Regions from separate parts of the Ruegeria sp. BG5 genome, predicted to be linked through region 1. Evidence: riboswitches for the same ligand, from Rfam matches in the RefSeq annotation. Region 1 holds a riboswitch; the other holds the start of a gene.
The links. A riboswitch is a leader RNA that binds a small molecule or an ion and turns the genes downstream of it on or off. The one in region 1 is predicted to bind thiamine pyrophosphate.
Positions count from the first base shown of each region.

Region 1 (10,480 bases):
GATCCAAATCTCTGACGGACTTATGATGTGCCGGTTACCGAACGGCAAGGTATTCGTGCCAGATTGACGGCAGCAAAACGGGAAAGACCCTTCGAGTGTTTTATTTCAGTCGTAACCAAACGCTGCTGGGTGGTGCGTTCACCACAGCCGAACTGGTGTTCCACGCCGTGGTACGCAGCGTGCGCGCGCGACATTCCAACGCCGTAGTTGCGATCCTGATCAACATTTTGCAGGTCGTTCTGATGGCTTCGGTATTTTACCTGATTATGTCCTTCATGGGTACACGTGTCGCCAAAATCAGGGGAGAGTTTGTCCTGTACGTTCTGTCAGGTGTTTTCCTGTTCATGACACATATTCAATCAGTTGGTAGCATTTCGAAGCTTGGTGGCAAGAACAGCCCGATGATGCTGCACTCGCCCATGAACCCGATGGTTATGATCCTCGCCGCCGCGTTCGGCACGCTTTACAAGCAATTGATGTCAGTTCTGGTGATCCTTTTCGTCTATAGCCTAGCGGTGGCGCCGCTTGAGATTCAGGATCCCGGCGGCGCGTTTGGGATGCTCATTCTATCCTGGTTCACGGGCTGTTCGGTTGGACTGGTGTTTATGGCGATAGCACCATGGTTTCCGACGGCCGCCGGGATGCTCAGCAACATTTACCGCCGTCTGAACATGGTGTTTTCCGGCAAGATGTTCATTGCCAACGCATTGGGCGGAAGCGTTCTGTTGATGTTTGCGTGGAACCCTCTGTTTCACCTGATCGATCAGTGCCGGGGCTTCGTGTTTCGCAACTATTTCCCGCGCAACACCAGTTGGGAATACGCGTTGTGGGTTGGAATAGCGCTGCTGATGATCGGTTTGCTGGGCGAGTTTTTTTCCCGCAAGCACATGTCCCAAAGCTGGAATGCGCGCCGTTAGGTTGCCATGCGCATCGTCAGGTTGATCCGCCCGCCTTTGGGCAACAACCGCGATGATCCGGGCCGGATGCGATCAACGCCGTGATAGGTCAGCCGGGCCGGGCCGCCCATGATGACGACGTCGCCCGAACTCAGCCAGATCGATTCCGTTTTGCCGCCGCGGGTTGTATTGCCGATCCGGAACAGCGCGTCATCGCCCAGCGATACGGACAAAACGGGCCAGGAAAAATCTGCCTCGTCCTTGTCCTGATGCAGGCCCATCTTTGCGTCCTCATTATAGTAGTTGATCAGGCAGCAATCGGGCGCGCGGTCAGGGCTGATCAGATCGCGCCAGATGGTCAGAACCGCCTCGGGTATGGCGGGCCATTTGCCGCCTTTAGGATGGTGATCCTGATAGCGATAGCCCGATCTGTCGGTGACCCAACCCAGATCCCCGGCCGAGGTCATGCGCACGGACATCTCTTTCCCCGACGGCGTCACGGGCCGGAACAGCGGCGCGGCTTTCAGAATCGGGCGCAGCGCTTCGATCACCCGGGTTTGTGCGGCGCTGTCCAGATACCCTTTCCTGATGTCGAACCCCCGCAAAAGCAGCCGCGCCATCCCAGATTCCCCATTCCTTACTTAATCCTTGCCCAAAAAGGCCGCAGATTCCCGAAAAGCTGCGATTCAGAGTGCTTGCAGGCCTCTGGTCCGGCCCTTATATACGCCGGGACGCGCGATGGTGTAGTGCTGTCGCGCACATCAGATCGGGGACAGGATGCCATAACGGGTCCGGCCCTCGGGACATCGCCTTGAAGAGAAAGGGATTGCAAAAATGGGAAAAGTCATCGGGATTGACCTCGGTACCACAAACTCGTGCGTGGCCATCATGGACGGCTCGCAGCCGAAGGTCATCGAAAACGCCGAAGGGGCGCGGACCACGCCCTCGATCGTCGCCTTCACCGAAGAAGAGCGTCTGGTCGGTCAGCCTGCAAAACGTCAGGCGGTCACCAACCCCGACAACACGATCTTTGGCGTCAAGCGCCTGATCGGTCGTCGCGTGGATGATGCAGAAGTCGAAAAAGACAAGAAAATGGTGCCCTACGCCATCGTCGATGGCGGCAATGGCGACGCGTGGGTCGAAGCCCGCGGTGAAAAATACTCCCCAAGCCAGATCTCGGCCTTCACTCTGGGCAAGATGAAGGAAACCGCCGAGAGCTATCTGGGTGAGGACGTCACGCAAGCGGTTATCACCGTTCCCGCCTATTTCAACGACGCGCAGCGTCAGGCCACCAAAGACGCCGGTAAAATCGCAGGTCTGGAAGTGCTGCGGATCATCAACGAACCGACAGCGGCCGCGCTGGCCTATGGTCTGGACAAGGAAGACACCCAAACCATCGCGGTTTATGACCTTGGCGGTGGTACCTTCGACGTGACCATTCTGGAAATCGACGACGGTTTGTTCGAGGTCAAATCGACCAACGGCGACACCTTCCTGGGTGGTGAAGACTTTGACATGCGCATCGTCAACTACCTGGCGGATGAGTTCAAAAAGGAACACGGTGTCGATCTGAGCCAGGACAAGATGGCCCTGCAGCGTCTGAAAGAAGCCGCGGAAAAAGCCAAGATCGAACTCAGCTCGACCTCGCAGACCGAAATCAACCAGCCGTTCATCTCGATGGGTTCGAACGGCCAGCCGCTGCACATGGTCATGAAACTGACCCGTGCCAAGCTGGAATCGCTGGTGGGCGACCTGATCAAAAAGTCGATGAAGCCCTGCGCCGCCGCGCTGAAAGACGCCGGTCTGTCGGCGGGCGACGTCGATGAGGTTGTTCTGGTCGGTGGTATGACCCGGATGCCGAAAGTGATCGAAGAGGTCACCAAATTTTTCGGCAAAGAGCCCCACAAAGGCGTGAACCCGGACGAAGTGGTCGCCATGGGCGCCGCCATTCAGGCCGGTGTTCTACAGGGCGACGTCAAGGACGTTGTTCTGCTGGACGTGACCCCGCTGAGCTTGGGCATCGAGACGCTGGGAGGCGTGTTCACCCGTCTGATCGACCGCAACACGACCATTCCGACCAAAAAGTCTCAGGTCTTCTCGACCGCCGAAGACAACCAGAACGCCGTGACCATCCGCGTGTTCCAGGGTGAGCGTGAAATGGCCTCGGACAACAAGATCCTGGGTCAGTTCAACCTCGAAGACATCCCGCCCGCACCGCGCGGCATGCCTCAGATCGAGGTGACGTTCGATATCGACGCCAACGGCATTGTCTCGGTTTCGGCCAAGGACAAAGGCACCGGCAAAGAACAGAAGATCACCATCCAGGCTTCGGGCGGTCTGTCCGACGAGGATATCGAAAAGATGGTCAAGGACGCCGAAGAGAACGCGGAAGCCGACAAGGAACGCCGCGAGCTGGTCGATGCCAAGAACCAGGCGGAAAGCCTGATCCACTCGACCGAAAAGTCGATGGAAGAGCATGCCGACAAGGTTGACCCGACCACCATCGAAGCCATCGAGTTGGCAATTGCCGCGCTGAAGGACGAGCTGGAGACCGAAAATGCCGACAAGATCAAGTCGGGCATTCAGAACGTGACCGAAGCCGCCATGAAGCTGGGCGAAGCCATCTACAAGGCGCAAGCCGAAGAGGGCGAAGAAGAACCGGCAGCAGCAGATGCCGCGCCGGGCGATGATGACATTGTCGACGCCGAGTTCGAAGATCTGGACGACGACAAGCGTAACTAACGAGCAACCGGGCCAATGCGGGCCGGTCCGGTTGCCGGGCCGGCCCGATTACGTTGAGGCAGAAGGAAACACTGATGTCAAAACGCGACTACTACGATGTGCTCGGCGTGACCAAGGGCGCATCGGCGGACGAGATCAAAAAGGGTTTTCGCAAGAAAGCCAAAGAGTTGCATCCCGACCGCAACAAGGACAACCCGGATGCCGAGGCGCAGTTCAAGGAAGCCAACGAGGCTTATGACGTGCTGCGCGACGCCGACAAGAAAGCGGCCTATGACCGGTTTGGTCATGCCGCATTCGAAAACGGTATGGGCGGCGGTGGCCGTCCCGGCGGCGGCTTTGGTCAGGGCGATTTTTCCAGCGCGTTCTCGGACGTTTTCGACGATCTGTTCGGCGATTTCATGGGTGGGCAGCGGGGCGGTGGCGGACGTCGCGCGGCGCGTGGTTCGGACCTGCGCTATAATCTGCGCGTATCGTTGGAAGAGGCTTACGCGGGGCTGCAGAAAACCATCAACGTGCCCGCCGCAGTGGCGTGTTCGTCCTGTGAAGGCACGGGTGCCGAAGGCGGCGCAGAGCCCACCACCTGTCCGACCTGTTCCGGCATGGGCAAGGTTCGCGCGCAGCAGGGGTTCTTTACCGTTGAACGCACCTGCCCGACCTGTTCGGGATTGGGCCAGATCATCAAGAACCCATGCAAATCCTGCAATGGCGCGGGCCGTGTCGAAAAAGAACGCGCCCTGTCGGTGAACATCCCTGCCGGTGTTGAAACCGGTACCCGTATCCGCTTGGCCGGTGAAGGCGAAGCCGGAATGCGCGGTGGCCCTCCGGGTGATCTCTATATTTTTGTAGAGGTTTCGGATCACAAGCTGTTCGAACGCGACAGCGTGAACCTTTACTGCCGCGTGCCGGTCAGCATGGCCAAGGCCGCGCTGGGTGGATCGATCGAAGTTCCAACCATCGACGGTGGCCGCGGTCGGGTGCAAATCCCGGCAGGCAGCCAGTCGGGTCGTCAGATGCGTCTGCGCGGCAAGGGCATGCCCGCCCTTCGCGGTGGCGGTGTTGGCGACATGTTCATCGAACTGGCCGTGGAAACTCCGGTCAACCTGACCACCCGTCAGAAAGAGCTCTTGCGTGAGTTTGATGATCTGGGGGAAGATAACCACCCGGAATCCAAAAGCTTTTTCTCGTCCGTCAAGTCTTTTTGGGACGGGATGAAGGGTTAAGGCGGACTGCCTCTATTGGGGCGGTCGTCCGCTATTGGGGGCTCTGCCCCCGCCGCCCGTACCGGGCGTCTCCCCCGAGATATTTGTGGCCAGATGAAGCAAGGGATCCTTTATTCATCTGGCCCAAAATACCTCGGAGCGCGAGGCAGAGCCTCGCATTTTCCCCCGCAATTCAAACGCCGCTTTGGTCTTAACCTCTTGCCCAAAGTGGCCTTATGACCTGTGGATTGGCGCTTGATTTCCAGCGCCTGCCCTGAGATTGTCCGCATCAACCGTTGGGGTGCCCTGATCAAAGGGCTGAGAGGCGTGAATGCGCTAACCCATCGAACCTGATCCGGGCAATACCGGCGTAGGGAACGGTCTAACGCATACAGACGTTTTCCATGCCCGCGTTGCCCCCAAAATGATGGAGCGACGAAGTGGCAGCAATTGCCCTGACCATAGCAGGATCCGACAGCGGCGGCGGCGCGGGGATTCAGGCCGATCTGAAGGCGATGTCGGCTTTGGGAGTTTACGGCTCCAGCGTCATCACTGCCGTTACGGCGCAGAATACGCAGGCGGTTACGGCTGTGCACGGTATCCCGCCGGACGTGATCGCCGCGCAGGTCGAGGCGGTGCTGACCGATCTGAACGTTGACGCGATCAAGATCGGCATGCTGGCAACGCCTGAAATCATCCAAACCGTAGCGCGGGCATTATCGGGGTTTGACGGCCCCGTTGTTCTAGACCCGGTGATGATTGCGAAATCCGGCGACGCCTTGCTGGCGGACGCGGCTGTGCAGACCCTCCGTGACGTCCTGTTGCCCCGCGCGAGTGTTTTGACACCGAACCTGCCCGAGGCGGCTTGCCTGCTGGATCAGCAAGCTGCGGCATCGCGAAGCGAAATGATCGAGCAGGGCAAGGCGCTGTGCGCGTTGGGAGCGCGGACGGTTCTGATGAAAGGTGGCCATGGCACAGGCGACATCTGCCACGATGTTTTGATCGGTGAAACAGGTGTTGTGGCCGAGTTTCAGGCACCAAGGCAAAACACCAGAAACACGCATGGAACGGGTTGCACCCTGTCCTCGGCGATTGCGGCCGGTCTGGCGAAGGGTTTGGCGCTGCCCGAGGCGGTGGCCGAAGCGCATGACTATCTGCAAGGCGCGATTGCCCGGGCGGATGAGTTGAATGTCGGATCGGGGCACGGGCCGGTGCATCATTTTCACCGGGTTTGGCCCACGTGACGCTCTGGTCTGTCATAGGAGCCGGGGTTGCCGGTTTGGCCGTGGCCAGCGAGCTGGTCTCGCGCGGCGAACGGGTGCAGGTCTTTGACCCCGCTGGCCGGCCCGGTCCGCATGGGTGTTCGTGGTGGGCGGGCGGCATGCTGGCCCCGTGGTGCGAATACGAAAACGCCGAGGAACCCGTTTTGCGGTTGGGTCAGAAGGCCATCAATTGGTGGGCAGAGCGAACGCAGGTGCATCGCAATGGCACTCTGGTCGTGGCGAATGCCAGGGATCTGCCGGACTTGCGCCGCTTCGCGCGCCGGACCGAAGCGTTTACCGAAGTGGATCATGCAAAATTAGCTGAATTAGAGCCTGATTTGCATGGATTCGGACAGGGCTTGTTTTTTGAACGGGAGGCTCACCTTGATCCACGGCAGGCGCTGCATGACCTGTACCGCAATCTCAAGGAACAGGGTGTCGAATTCCGCAACGATCACGCGCCTGCGCAGTTGGACAACGTCATCGAATGCCGCGGGCTGACAGCGCGGGATGTGTTGCATGATCTGCGCGGCGTGAAGGGCGAGATGCTGGTTGTGCGCTGCCCTGACGTGACCCTGACACGTCCGGTTCGTCTGCTGCATCCGCGTATCCCGCTTTATATCGTGCCGCGTGGCGATGGCATCTACATGCTGGGTGCCACGATGATCGAAAGCGAAGACAGCAGCCGTATCACGGCGCGGTCGATGCTGGAACTGCTCAGCGCCGCTTATGCTCTGAACCCTGCATTTGGCGAGGCCGAGGTGCTGGAAATCGGTGTCGATCTGCGCCCCGCCTTCCCGGACAACCTGCCGCGCATTCGGCGTCTGGGCGGGACGATCTATGCCAACGGGCTCTACCGTCACGGCTATTTGCTGGCCCCGGCGCTGGCGCAGGGCGTGGCCGATCTGGCGTTGGACAACAAACAGTCGGAGATGGTCGATGAAGATCGTGCTTAACGGTGAACCCAAGAACGTGATGGCCGTCACTTTGGCCGAGTTGCTGGAGGAATGCGGTTTCACGGGTCGCGTCGCGACGGCGGTGAATGAGGAATTTGTGCCCTCGGGCCTGCGCATCGCCCATGCTTTGAACGAAGGCGACCGGGTCGAAATCCTGTCGCCGATGCAGGGGGGCTGAGGATGCGCAGTTTCTATGGTGTCGACTTGCCCAACCCGCTGATGCTGGGCACCGCGCAATATCCCAGCCCTGCGATTCTGGAACAGGCCTTCCGCGCAAGTGGCGCTGGCGTGGCCACAGTGTCTCTGCGGCGCGAATCCGGGGCGGGGCAGACATTCTGGCAGATGATCCGCGAACTGGGGGTGCGGGTGCTGCCCAACACCGCCGGGTGCCACACGGTGAAAGAGGCTGTGACAACCGCGCATATGGCGCGCGAAGTGTTCGAGACCCCTTGGATCAAGCTGGAACTGATCGGCCACACTGACAGCCTGCAACCGGATGTGTTCCAACTGGTCGAAGCGGCACGCATTCTGACCGAGGATGGGTTCCAGGTCTTTCCCTATACCACCGATGATCTGATCGTGGGCGAACGGTTGTTAGGGGCCGGGTGCGAGGTTCTGATGCCCTGGGGTGCTCCCATCGGGTCGGGTCGTGGTCTGAACAACGAATACGCGCTGCGTGCCATGCGAGCGGAATTTCCCGATGTGCCGCTGGTTATCGATGCCGGGATTGGCCTGCCCAGCCATGCGGCCCATGCGATGGAACTGGGTTATGACGCCGTTCTTCTGAACACCGCAGTCGCGCGGGCCGGTGATCCGGTGCGAATGGCGCAGGCAATGGCGATGGCGGTTGAGGCCGGGCAACTGGCGCATCAGGCCGACCCGATCGAGGCGCGGGATATGGCCGAACCCTCAACCCCCGTCATTGGAAAGGCGTTCCTGTCATGACGCTGGACCGTTTCTATCCGATCTTCGATCATTCGGACTGGCTGCGGCGGATGCTGCCCTTGGGTGTGAAGCTGGTGCAGCTACGCGTCAAGGACCAACCGGACGCGGTTGTTCGGGCGCAGATCGTGACCTCTCGCGATCTCTGCCGCGAGTATGGCGCGGTGCTGGTGGTCAACGACTATTGGCAGGCCGCCATCGATGCAGGCTGTGACTGGATCCATCTGGGCCAGGAGGATCTGGACGACGCTGATCTGAAAGCGATCCGCAAGGCTGGGCTGAAGCTGGGCGTCTCGACCCATGATGATGATGAGCTTGAGCGTGTGCTGACCATGAACCCCGATTATGTGGCGCTGGGCCCGGTTTATCCGACGATTCTGAAAAAGATGAAATGGGAACAGCAGGGCCTGCCCAAAGTCACCGAGTGGAAGGCCCGCGTGGGCGACATCCCTCTGGTCGGGATCGGCGGCATGAGCGTTGAACGCGCGGAAGGGGTGCTTGAGGCTGGGGCGGACATCGTTTCGGTCGTGACAGACATCACCCTGAACCCCGACCCCGAGGCGCGCGTGCGCCAATGGATCGAGGTCACCAGATGAGCCGCTATGCCCGCCAGATGATCCTGCCCGAGGTCGGCGCCGAAGGGCAGGCCCGCCTGTCGCGCGCGCGGGTTCTGGTTGTGGGCGCGGGCGGGCTGGCGGCGCCGGTCCTGCCGTTGCTGGCTGGGGCGGGTGTCGGACATCTGACGATCATGGATGCGGATCATGTCGCCCTGTCGAACCTGCATCGACAGACGTTGTTTGCCGAGGCGGAATGCGGTCGGTCCAAAGCCGAAGCTGCGGCAGAGCGCTGTCGTGCGCTGAATTCCGGGATTGTGGTTGTTGCAGCAAAACAGGCTCTAACAAACGTCAATGTGATGGATTTCACCGGGCAGGCTGACGTGATCCTTGATTGTGCGGACAGCTATGCCGCCAGCTATACCTTGTCGGATGCCTGTCTGATCGCGAGCAAGCCGCTGATCAGCGGCTCGGTTCTGGGCCTGTCTGGCTATGTCGGCGGGTTTTGCGGCGGTGCGCCCTCACTGCGCGCGGTGTTTCCGGATGCGCCGGACAGCGGGGCAAGCTGCGCCACGGCGGGTGTTCTGGGGCCCGTCGTGGGAATGATCGGCGCGATGCAGGCGCAGATGGCGCTGGCGTTGATTTTGGGGATCGACCCCTCGCCGTTGGGTCAGATGGTGCAACTCGATGCCCGCACCCTGCGCAGCACCAGCTTCCGTTTTGATGCAGCGCCCGAGCCTCAGCGGGCCTTTCCCTTTCTGGCCGCCTCGCAACTGGACGCCGATGACATGATCGTCGAATTGCGGGACACGGGCGAAGCCCCGGACCCGATCCACCCGTTGGCGCAACGCCTGAGTGTCGAAGACCTGAAAACAGAGCCTAACAAAGAAAAAAGACTGGCTTTGTGCTGCGCCACCGGCCTGCGGGCCTGGCGCGCTGCAGAACAGATTGAACCGGATTGGCCGGGCGAGATTGTCCTCGTCGCGGCCTCAACCTCGTGAGTGAAAAGGAAACGCGAGACATGAAAAAGCTGATGACAGCCATCGCCCTTCTGGCCGCTGCGCCGGCCTGGGCCGAAGACAAGATGACCGTGCTGCTGGACTGGTTCATCAACCCCGACCATGGCCCGATCATCGTGGCTCAGGAAAACGGATATTTCGCCGACGAAGGATTGCAGGTCGAGATCATTCCGCCCGCCGACCCCTCGGCCCCGCCGCGTCTGGTGGCCGCCGGTCAGGCGGAACTTGCCGTGTCTTATCAGCCGCAACTGCATCTTCAGATCCACGAGGGTCTGCCGCTGAAACGTGTTGGAACGCTGGTCGCGACCCCGTTGAGTTGCCTTCTGGTGCCGAAAGACGGTCCGATCAAATCGCCTGCGGACCTCAGGGGCAAGAAAATCGGGTACTCGGTTGCGGGCGTGGAAGAGGCTGTTCTGGGCACCGTGCTGGGCAAATACGACGTCACGCTGGACGACGTTGAACTGATCAACGTCAACTTCTCGCTCTCGCCCTCGCTGATGTCCGGGCAGGTGGATGCCGTCATCGGCGCCTATCGCAATTTCGAGCTGAACCAGATGGATATCGAAGGCCGTCCGGGCACCTGTTTCTATATCGAGGAAGAGGGCGTGCCGTCCTATGACGAGCTGATCTATGTCGCAAACCCCGAGACGATGGACAAAGACATGATCGCCCGGTTCCTGGCGGCCACCGAAAAGGCGACGCAGTTCATCGTCAACAACCCGGAAAAAAGCTGGGAGATCTTTGCCTCTACCTCGCCCGAGTTGCAGGATGAGCTGAACGCCCGTGCCTGGATCGACACGGTGCCGCGTTTTGCGCTGCGTCCTGCGGGCTTTGACGCCGGTCGTTATGCAAGGTTCGAGGCGTTTCTGAACGAAAGCGGCATGGTGGACAGCCTAAACCCGGTCAGCGA
Region 1 covers NZ_JBQFTC010000002.1:243,172-253,651, reverse strand. Annotated here, with positions in the region: gene ACR0KX_RS11720 (ABC-2 transporter permease) at 96-917, shown strand; gene ACR0KX_RS11715 (alpha-ketoglutarate-dependent dioxygenase AlkB) at 914-1,516, opposite strand; gene dnaK (molecular chaperone DnaK) at 1,731-3,638, shown strand; gene dnaJ (molecular chaperone DnaJ) at 3,713-4,858, shown strand; TPP riboswitch at 5,125-5,231, shown strand; gene thiD (bifunctional hydroxymethylpyrimidine kinase/phosphomethylpyrimidine kinase) at 5,278-6,081, shown strand; gene thiO (glycine oxidase ThiO) at 6,078-7,055, shown strand; gene thiS (sulfur carrier protein ThiS) at 7,039-7,233, shown strand; gene ACR0KX_RS11685 (thiazole synthase) at 7,236-8,000, shown strand; gene ACR0KX_RS11680 (thiamine phosphate synthase) at 7,997-8,593, shown strand; gene ACR0KX_RS11675 (HesA/MoeB/ThiF family protein) at 8,590-9,552, shown strand; gene ACR0KX_RS11670 (ABC transporter substrate-binding protein) at 9,573-10,480, shown strand, end outside.

Region 2 (10,480 bases), on a different contig from region 1:
CCGCCCGGGCTGGCGACCTGCAGGATGTGATCCGAGATTTTGCTGAACGGGCCGTAGAAATGGAACAGGGATTTCACCGCCACTGCCGATTTCTCGGCCAGTCGGATACCCATCTGCTCAAACGCTTCGGGGTGGTACACCTGAACGCGCAGGTCGTTGACCAGCAGGTCGATCTGGCCGTCGAGCCGCAGCCAGACCACGGTGCCCATCGGCTCTAACCCTGTTCCCAGATGCTGACCCAGACCTGCTGCGATATTCATGACCGTCGCCCGCAGATCGATGGGATCGCCCGACACCGTGCCTGTCTTGCCGCCCAGCCGAACGGTCAATGTGCTGCCGATACCCGCATCCTGACAAATGCGAACAACGCCGGGGTCCCAGAACATCCCGCTGGCAAAATTCCTGAACCCACGGTCCAGCATGGCGGCCAACAGATAGGTGGCGTCGCCCGGTGCGCCGCCGCCCGAATTGTCACCCATATCCGTCAGAACACACAGCCCTGCGCGCGTTCCTACCTGATCCAGCGCGCTGTCAATCGGCAGATAGTCAGTGGTCACCCGGTGACGCAGATCGAAAAACCGACGGCCCAATGTCTCTGCCAGTTGGACCGCCAGTTGCGGCTGATTGTCGGTCACGACCAGCATCCGCGCGCCAACATCCGCAACATCCGCCCATGGAAACCCGTGGCTGAGAGACACCGACAACACATCGGGCGCAGTCTGAGCAGCGGCCATTTCGGCCACGAAATCCTTCATCGCCCCCGCTTTCGTCAGATAGAGATTCACCATCCGCGTGTCATAAAACGCCATGCAAGGCACGATCTCACCCACATGGGCGCGCCGGGCCAGGTCGAACAGCTCAGCCGCGCAGGCGGTTGCGTCGTCATGGGGGTATTCCCTGAAATGCACGATCAGATCGCTGGCCTGCAGCATCCTGTCGGTGAGATGAGAATGCAGGTCCAGAGACACCCCAATCGTGGCATTCGGGCACAGCGCACGGGCGCGGGTCAAAAGGTCGCCTTCGCAATCCTCGATATGTTCGGCCACCATCGCGCCATGCAGTTGCAACAGAATGATATCTGCGCCGCCGCACTCGGTCAGATCAGACAGGATCTCACCGCTTAACGCATCATAACAGCTACGGGTGGTCGGCCCGGCAGGTTCGGCAATGGCGGCCAGACTTTCGATGACCTGCCACCCCAAGGCTTCTGCTTTTGCGCGCCACAAATGCAACGCCTCGGTCATCAGGTTGGGCGGTTCCTGCGTTGCGGTTCCGTGGCGCAGAAAATACTCCTCGAACCCCGATATCGCGGTTGGCATTGTGCAGAACGTATTCGTCTCGGTCGATAGCGTTGCAATGAAGAGTTTCATGGAATCCTATCCCCGACACGACAGAGGACGACCGCAAAAGCCATCCCCTTTTCTTTCACGATACTATCATAGATCGGCTGCTATTCCGCTTTCCACCAGCGTTCCATAAAGCTGCTGCCATCCAGATCGAGGTTCGAGCCGAATTTTTCCGGCGTGCCGACGCTGGGCCGCGTGGCAAAGACGTAGGAGGCAAACATCGGGATCGCAACGCCGCCCTGATTGGCCACAATGTCCTGCATCTCGCCATACATCTGGCGGCGTTTGTCGGTGTCCAGCTCGGCCCGTGCCTCGACCAGCAGCTTGTCGAATTTTTCGTGCGACCAGAAGGATTCGTTCCAGGCAACGCCAGACTGGAACGCCAGCGAGAACATCAGATCTTCGACCGGGCGACCGGCCCAGTAGCTGGCGCACCAGGGTTTCTTGGTCCAGACCTCGGACCAGTAGCCATCATTGGGCTCGCGTTTGACGGTGACATTGATCCCGCATTTCGCCGCCGAGTTCGAAATCAGCGTCGCGGCGTCCACCGCACCGGGGAAGGCGGCATCTGACGACGAAAGCTCGACATCCAGCGAGTCCAACCCGGCCTGTTTCAGATAGAATCTCGCCTTGTCGGGGTCGAACGTCTTTTGCTCAAGCTCGGCGTTGAAGTATTTCTGGCCCGATCCGATCGGGTGGTCGTTGCCAACCGCGCCATAGCCCAGCAGGATTTTGTCGACCAATTCCTGCCGGTCGATGCCCCATTTGATCGCCTGACGGATATTGTTGTCATCAAATGGCGCGGTATTCGTCAGCATCGGGAACGAGTAATGCTGGGTGCCCGCCACCGAATGCAACGTGACATTGGGATCGCGCGAGATGAATTTGGCGGTTTTCGGATCGACCTTGTCGGCAACGTCAACGGTGCCCGCCGACAGGGCCGCCATACGCGCGGTCGTATCCAGCAACACCAGCAGTTTCCATTCATCCACATGGGCGACATCATCGTTCCAATGGTTGGCATGACGCACCAGATCGGCTGAGATGCCGGGCTGGAAGTCGGTCAACTGATAGGCCCCACAGCCAATGCCCGACTGCCAGTCGATTCTGTCACCTTCTGCCGGCAGAATGGCAAAACGATAGTCGCTGAGGATGGCCGGAAAGTCCGCATTGCCGCCTTCCAGTTCAAATACGATGGTTTGCGATCCGTCCGCGCGGACCGATTTGACCCCTGCCAACAGCGGCGCACCGGTCGAGGTCGAACCCTCGCCCCGGTGATAGTTGATCGACGCGATCACATCGTCCGAGGTCACACTGCGGCCATTGTGAAACTCGACCCCGTCGCGCAACTGGAATGTCCAGACCGAGGCATCCGGCGACGCTTCCCAGGATTGAGCAATCGAAGGTTGCACATTGCTGTCGGCGTCAACAGCCGTCAGGAAGCCGTTCATACCCAGGCTCAACGGGATCAGGAAGCCTGCCGAGATCTGCCCCGGATCCAGTTGTTCGGTGGATGCACCGTGGCCGATACCTGCGACCATGCTGCCACCTTTCTTGGGTGTCGCAGCGATTGCCCGGTCGGCCAGCAAGGTTGCAGCGCTGACGGTCATCCCGGTTGCCAGTACACCACGCATGAACTGGCGGCGGTCCACCTGACGCATTTGCAGGCGGTGTTCCAGTTGCCGCACATACTGAAGTTTATCCATTGCTTGACCTCCCCTGGGCATGGATGCGTTGGCCCAAGGATTGCGCGCCCAAATGGGCTTAACAATAACGCCAGATTATGCTTTCTTTAGCGAGTTTAAGCGAAAGACCAACCGCATATGCATGAACATCTGGCAGCGAACCTGCGCTATCTGTGCGCCGATCACCCTTCGGTTGCTGCGGTGTGCAGGGACATCGGAATCAACCACCAGCAATTTGCCAAATACCTCAGCGGTCGCAGTCAGCCCTCGCCCAATAACCTGCGCCGGATCGGTCGGTTCTTTGGCGTTGACGAGCATATTTTGCTGGGCGACCCGGCCGAGTTGCGCCGCCACACCACCCGACTGGCCAAAACCGAAGCCGACCGACGTCGGGACCCGCTGATCGACGTGTTTCCGGGCGATCTGCAAAGACTGCGACCTTTCCTGGGATCGTATCAGGTGTTCTTTCGCGCGCCCAACGATCCGACCAAAGTGATTGTCAACGTTGCCTTCTTGGATGAGCGCAACGGGACCGTCTACAGCCGGATCGTCGAAGCGCTGAGCGAAGGAAAATCTTCGACGCGCCGTTGGACGCGGTGTGATGGCAAAGCGGCCTTCCGCGCCGGTCAGGTATTTGTCGTCGATGCCGAGCGCGGACCGGACGCACCGCTAAGCCTGTATATTCTGAACAAACCACACCGGGACAAATCGCGCCTGTTGTTTGGCACAATGTCCTATCTGGCCTCGCTTTCGGGCCGGGCGCCGACCTCATCACCTGTTGTGTGGAAGAAGGTTGAAAGCTACCGCTCGGTCCGCGAACTCTTTGCCAATAGCGGCAGCTTAGACCTGTACAGTCCAAGGGTCGAGTCCAAGATCCGCCAGCATCTGAGCCAGGCATCGGGATAAGGGCAGTCTTCTGCCAACCGATCACCCCAGATAGTCGCGCAGTTCTGGCGGCGGGTTTTCGAATAGCGGGCCTGTTGCTGCCGGAGGATGCGCCTGTCCGTTGGCCACAAGCACGGTTTGACTTGCGATCCGTCGCGCATCCTGCGGGTCGTGGCTGACCATCATCAGGGTCGTTCCGGTTTCCGCCAGCAAATCCGCGACAAGGTCCTGCATTTCTGCCTTCAACGCGGGTCCAAGGGCCGCGAAGGGTTCGTCCAGCAACAAGAGCTGTCGCCGCTGCACAAGCACCCGCGCCAACGCCACCCGGCTTTGCTGACCACCGGACAACTCGGCCGGTTTGCGTGCCTCGAACCCGGACAGGGCCACGCGCGCCAGCGCCGACTGAACCTGCGACTGCTTAGCGTCAGTCAGGCGTCCGTTCGGACGCATGCCCAGGGCCACATTCTGCGCGACGGTCAGATGTGGGAACAGATTTCCGTCCTGAAACAGCATCGCCACAGGGCGCTTGCCCGGCGCGCGGTCGGAAATTCGCGCGCCTTGCCACAGGATCTGCCCCTGCCTGAGATCGCGAAACCCGGCGATCGCCTCCAGCAGCGTTGACTTGCCCGCACCGGACGGGCCGATGATTGCTACGCTGGCACCCGCCTCGACCTGAAAACCCGCATGCAGCGAGAAGCCGCCATTTTCGATGACGCATCCCTCAAGTTTCAGCATGCGCTCGCCCTCCACGATCCAAAAGCCAGAATGCGCCCATCGACAACACCAGCAACAACAGCGCCGCCCCTGCGGCAGCTTGCATCTGATACGCCCCCATCAGGCGGTAAATCTGCAGCGGCAGGGTCGCAACCTTCGGGTCGGCAAACAAGGCGATCACGCCCAGATCGCCCATCGACAACGCCGCCGCCAACCCTGCGGCAAAGCCGATTTGCGCGCGCATACGCGGCAGCAGGACGCGCGTGAAAAAGGTCCATCTGGTCATATCCAGCGACAGCGCCAACCGCCCGTGCCGGGTGACCACATCACGCGCAGCAGGCACCAGAATGCGCAGCGCAAACGGCAGCGCCATCACCGCATTCACCAACGCGGTCACGGGCAAGGCCAGCGATGTGGGGCTGATCACCGGTCGGATTAGAATGAACAGGCCTGTGCCGATCACCAAGGGTGAGGCTGCAAGGCCCAGAATGCCGCTGATTTCGACAATGCCATGTCGTCCGGTTGCAACCGCCATCGCCATGGGCAACGCCAGCATCAGCAAAACGGAGGTACTGACCGCTGCCACCAGAACCGAGGTCAGCGCCGCGCGGAAGACCAACGCGGGCATGTCGAAAATCCCGCCGATCCCCGAGATCACGACCGCCGCCAGCGGCAACAGCAGAAACGCAGCCGCGGCGATGATCCAGAATGTGTCGAAGACGGGTGCCCCTCCATCCCAGCGGCGAATGGCCCGGTCCAGCCCGGTGCCAAACCCGTCACCCCGCGAAAACCGAAGGGCAGCCAGGGCAGCAGCAGCTGTCAGGGCCAGTTGCAGCGCGGATAGCAGCGCGGCGCGGCCCAGATCGAAATCGTAGGTGAAGGATTGATAGATCGCCAGTTCGATGGTTGTCGCGCGCGGCCCCCCTCCCAACGTTAGGGCGACGGCAAAGCTGGTCAGGCAAATCGCGAAGATTACCGCCAGCACGCCAGGCAGGATGCGTTTCAGCATCGGCAGTTCGATCAGACGGAACATCGCCATTCCGTCACAGCCCAGCTGCGCGGCCAGACGGAACCTCTCGGCGGGGATTTCCTGCCACGCCTGCAGGATCAGCCGTGTGGCAAGCGGCAGGTTGAAGAACACATGCGCCAGCACGACGCCGTGCAACCCGTAGATCCGTATCGGCGGCAAGCCAAACAGACCCAGAACGTCGGAAATCCAGCCCGCACGGCCAAAGACCTGCAACAGACCAAGGATTGCGACGATGACCGGCAAGATAAACGGGGCACCCAGCAGCGCGATCAGCGCGCGCCGCCCCGGAAAGCGCCGCCGGGCCAGTGCACGGGCCACAGGGATCGCCAGCGCCGCGCTGAACAGGGCCGACAAGACGGCCTGCACCAGCGTAAAGCGCAACGCGGCCCAGTCCGCCGGGCCGAACCCGCCGGCTGCATCAGCCCGCAGTGCAACGGCGGCCAGCGTCCCAAGGATCAGCGCAGCGACCAGCGCCGCTGCGCCAACACCCGGCCAGGGGCTTACTGGCTGAGCGCGCCCAGCCATTCCGCAAGCGCCTGATCCCGCGCAACGGCAGCCTCATCCGGGGACAACAACAGTGATTTTTCCGGGGTGATCAGCGTATCGAACCCTTCGGGCAAGCCCGATGCCGGAGTCACCGCCGGATACATCCAGTTGGTCGTGGGAATGATCTGCTGGAACGCGTCCGAGACCATGAATTGCAGGAACTGATCTGCCAGTTCCGGCTGATCCGTCCCAGCCAGTTTCCCGGCCACTTCCACCTGCATATAATGACCTTCGTCAAAAGCCGCCGCCGCCTTGCTGGCGTCTTCTTCGGCAATCAGGTGATAGGCAGGCGATGTGGTGTAGCTGAGGACCATGTCGGCCTCACCTTCCAGAAACAGCCCGTACGCCTCGGACCAACCCTTGGTCACGGTTACGATATTGTCGGCCAGACCGGCCCAAATCTGGGGCGCGTCATCGCCATAGGCCGCCTTGACCCACAGCAGCAGACCCAGACCGGGGGTCGAGGAGCGCGGGTCCTGAATGATGATCTTGGTGTCGCTGTCGGCCAGGTCCCGGAAATTCGCAGGGGCCGCAGCATCGGCATTGTGGACAAAGGCGAAATAGCCCCAGTCATAGGGGGCAAACACGTCATCCGACCACTCGATCGGCAGCGCATATTCAGCGGTCACCGCGCTTGGCGCGAACAGGCCGGTTTCCTTGGCGGCTGTGATCAGGTTGGTATCCAGACCCAACACCACATCCGCGTCCGAGCTTTCGCCCTCAAGCCGGATGCGCGACAGAAGCGCTGCGCCGTCTTCAACGCCAACAAGGTTCAGGTCACAATCGCAGACGGCCTCGAACGCCTCTTTGACCTTGGGACCGGGGCCCCAATCCGAGACGAAGCTGTCATAGGTGTAAACGGTCAGCTGAGGTTTGTCGTCCGCCATGGCGGCTGTTGCACTCAGAATTCCCGCAGCAATCAGCAGATGTTTCATGTCATCCTCCATTGCGGCGAGAGGGCAAGGATGGATGAACCGTTACCTTTCCCTCCGCCGGTTCTAGCCGGTTCAGGTTCAACGGGTTCGCCCATGGCATCTCAGCGTTTTTGTCACGCACCCCGAGGTAAAAGCCTGACTAGGGGGGAACGGATCAAAAGACAACCAGATTCGCTGCCCGCAGGTGCCGCCTGAAAGGGCCGCGTCGGGCCGAAACCGGGCAGGAAATTTCCGATAATGCCCAAAACAAGGGCCAAAAAAACGGATTGTTTTGCGCCTGATCCGATTTTTGGGAAATTCGTCCTGTCTGAGCGCTGGTCATTCCACTGAAGACCCCATATGAGGAACGCCACGCGTTTAACAGGCAGAAAAACAGTCCCGTGTTCGACCTTCCCGCGCAGCGCGCGCATCTCTCCGAAAAATATGATCTTGCCCCCTCGCCCCAGCTTGCTGAAAGCATGAGCGACATCTACGACCGCATGTCCCGTGTGGTGTCGCCGATGGATTGGGCGATCTACGCGCCCTACGTCAAAGCGATCAACGATCTGAAGGCCAAGCGCAACGCGGTCATTCTGGGCCACAACTACATGACGCCCGAGATTTACCACGGCATTTCGGATTTCGGCGGCGACAGCTTGCAACTGGCCATCAAGGCGACCGAGGTCGAGGCCGATGTGATCGTGCAATGCGGTGTGCATTTCATGGCCGAGACGTCGAAGATTCTCAGCCCTGACAAAACCGTGCTGATGCCGGATATGGAAGCCGGATGCTCGTTGGCGGAATCCATCACCGCCGAAGGCGTCGAGGAAATGCGCCGCCGCTATCCCGGCGCGCCGGTCGTGTCTTATGTGAACACCACGGCCGAGGTCAAAGCGGCCTCGGACATCTGCTGCACCTCATCGAACGCGGCGCAGATCGTTGCGGCGCAGGACAGCCATACCGTCATCATGACCCCGGATCAGTATCTGGCCCAGAACGTGGCGCGCGACGTGCCGCAGAAGAACGTGGTCTGGTGGGAAGGTTCATGCATCGTGCACGAGCAATACAGCGCCAGCGATCTGCGCGACTTCCGCGAATGGAACCCCGGCACGCGTCTGATTGCCCATCCCGAATGCCCGCCGGACGTGGTGGCCGAGGCCGATTTCTCGGGCTCGACCAGCGGGATCATCAAATACGTCACGGATGAGAAGCCGGAAAAGGCGCTGCTGATCACCGAATGTTCGATGGCGTCGAATATCGCGGATTCTCTGCCCGAGGTCGATTTTGTCGGCCCCTGCAACATGTGCCCCTACATGAAGAAAATCACGCTGGAAAAGGTGCTGTTCGCGCTGGACACGATGACCGGACAGGTCGAGGTGGATGCAGAAGTAGCGGACAAGGCCCGCCTGTCGGTGCAGCGCATGATCGACCTGTCGCGCCATTTGGGTATTTGATCGGCGATATGCAAACCGTTCAGACACCGCGTGTGGTGATCATCGGGGCCGGGCTGGCGGCGGTCTATACGGCGCTGAAACTGGCCCCCTGCCCCGTTGTCATGATCTCACCCGAACCGCTTGGATCCGGCGCAAGCTCGGCCTGGGCGCAGGGTGGTGTTGCGGCGGCGATGGCGCGAACGGACAGCCCGCAAGCCCATGCCGAGGACACGATGCGCGCCGGGGCCGGGTCGGTTCTGCGTGAGGTGGCCGAGTTCGTGACCAAGGCGGCACCTGAACATATCCTTGATCTGTCCGATCTGGGCACCGGGTTCGACCGCACCGCCGATGGCGGCTTTGTGCAATCGCGCGAGGCAGCGCATTCCGCCGCGCGGGTCGTCCGCGTCAAGGGCGATCAGGCAGGGGCCGAGATCATGCGCGCGCTGATTGTGGCCCTGCGCGAAACGCCTTCAATTCAGGTCATCGAAGGCGCTCTGGCGGTTGGGTTGGAAAGCGACGGCGCGCAGGTCAGCGGTGTCTATCTGACCAGCGCCGACGCGCCGGGCGCACCACAGGTTCTGCTGCGCGGGTCGGCGCATGTACTGGCGACCGGCGGCTCGGCGGGTCTTTATGCGCAAACCACCAACCCTGCGCGCATCCGGGGTCAGGGTATCGGCATGGCCGCGCGCGCCGGTGCGCGGATTGCGGATGCCGAGTTTGTCCAGTTCCACCCCACCGCCATCGACGTCGGCGAAGACCCCACCCCGCTGGCGACCGAAGCCCTGCGCGGTGAAGGGGCTGTTTTGATCGACAATGACGGGCATCGGTTCATGCCCGACATCCACCCCGATGCCGATCTGGCCCCGCGCGACACCGTTGCACGTGCCGTCTACACACAGGCGCAGACGGGCAAGCGCCCGGCGCTGGACACCCGCGCGGCGATTGGCGCACAGATCGCGGACCATTTCCCGGCAGTGACCGAGGCCTGTCTGCGCCACGGTCTCGACCCGGTGCGCGATCCGATCCCGGTGACCGCCTCGGCCCATTATCATATGGGCGGCATCGAAACCGATCTGGCGGGCCGCAGTTCGCTGAACGGGCTTTGGGCCTGTGGCGAGGCGGCCTCGACCGGGTTGCACGGCGCGAACCGGCTGGCGTCGAACGGATTGCTTGAGGCGCTGGTCTTTGCCCGCGCCTGCGCACAGGACATTGCAGCCGTTGTTTCCCAGCGAACTGCACCAAAGGTTGATGTTACGCTGACCCCCGACGCCGCAACCGAACAAACTCCGGATCTGGCTGCCCTGCGCCATGCCATGACCCAGCATGTGGGCGTTGTCCGCGATCAGGCCGGTCTGCATCGCGCCCTGACCGAAATCGCGGCGCTTGAGGCCCGGCATCCGGACTCCGACGTATTTCTGAACATGACCGCCACCGCCACGCTGATCGCCGCCGCCGCGCTTTTGCGCGAGGAAAGCCGTGGCGCTCATTACCGTTCTGATTTCCCCGACCTTACCCCCGGCCCCGGCCAACGCTCGGCCCTGACGCTGAACGAGGCGCTGACCCTGCGGGACCGCATTGCAAAGGACGCAGCATGACCCATCCGGCCCTGCCCGACATGATCCTTGAACCCCTGGTGCGCTCAGCACTGATGGAGGATTTGGGTGCCTATGGCGACATCACCACCCAGACCGTAATCCCGTCGGATACGGCCTATGCGGCCCGCTTGAACGCGCGCGAGGATGCCGTGGTCTCGGGGATGCAGGTCGCGGCGCTGGCGTTCCGTCTGATCGACCCTTCGCTGGATATCTCGACACATATCGCGGATGGCCAGCCCTGCGCCAAGGGCGATACGCTGATCGAGATCACGGGCAAGGCATCCTCGATCCTGTCGGCGGAGCGCGTGGCACTGAACTTTGCCGGGCGGCTG
Region 2 covers NZ_JBQFTC010000001.1:834,018-844,497, reverse strand. Annotated here, with positions in the region: gene ACR0KX_RS03870 (M81 family metallopeptidase) at 1-1,370, opposite strand, end outside; gene ACR0KX_RS03865 (ABC transporter substrate-binding protein) at 1,451-3,052, opposite strand; gene ACR0KX_RS03860 (helix-turn-helix domain-containing protein) at 3,170-3,937, shown strand; gene ACR0KX_RS03855 (ATP-binding cassette domain-containing protein) at 3,959-4,651, opposite strand; gene ACR0KX_RS03850 (thiamine/thiamine pyrophosphate ABC transporter permease ThiP) at 4,638-6,185, opposite strand; gene thiB (thiamine ABC transporter substrate binding subunit) at 6,161-7,141, opposite strand; TPP riboswitch at 7,173-7,276, opposite strand; gene nadA (quinolinate synthase NadA) at 7,522-8,574, shown strand; gene ACR0KX_RS03835 (L-aspartate oxidase) at 8,583-10,148, shown strand; gene nadC (carboxylating nicotinate-nucleotide diphosphorylase) at 10,145-10,480, shown strand, end outside.
Region 2: another riboswitch for thiamine pyrophosphate. It lies ahead of thiB (thiamine ABC transporter substrate binding subunit); the one in region 1 lies ahead of thiD (bifunctional hydroxymethylpyrimidine kinase/phosphomethylpyrimidine kinase).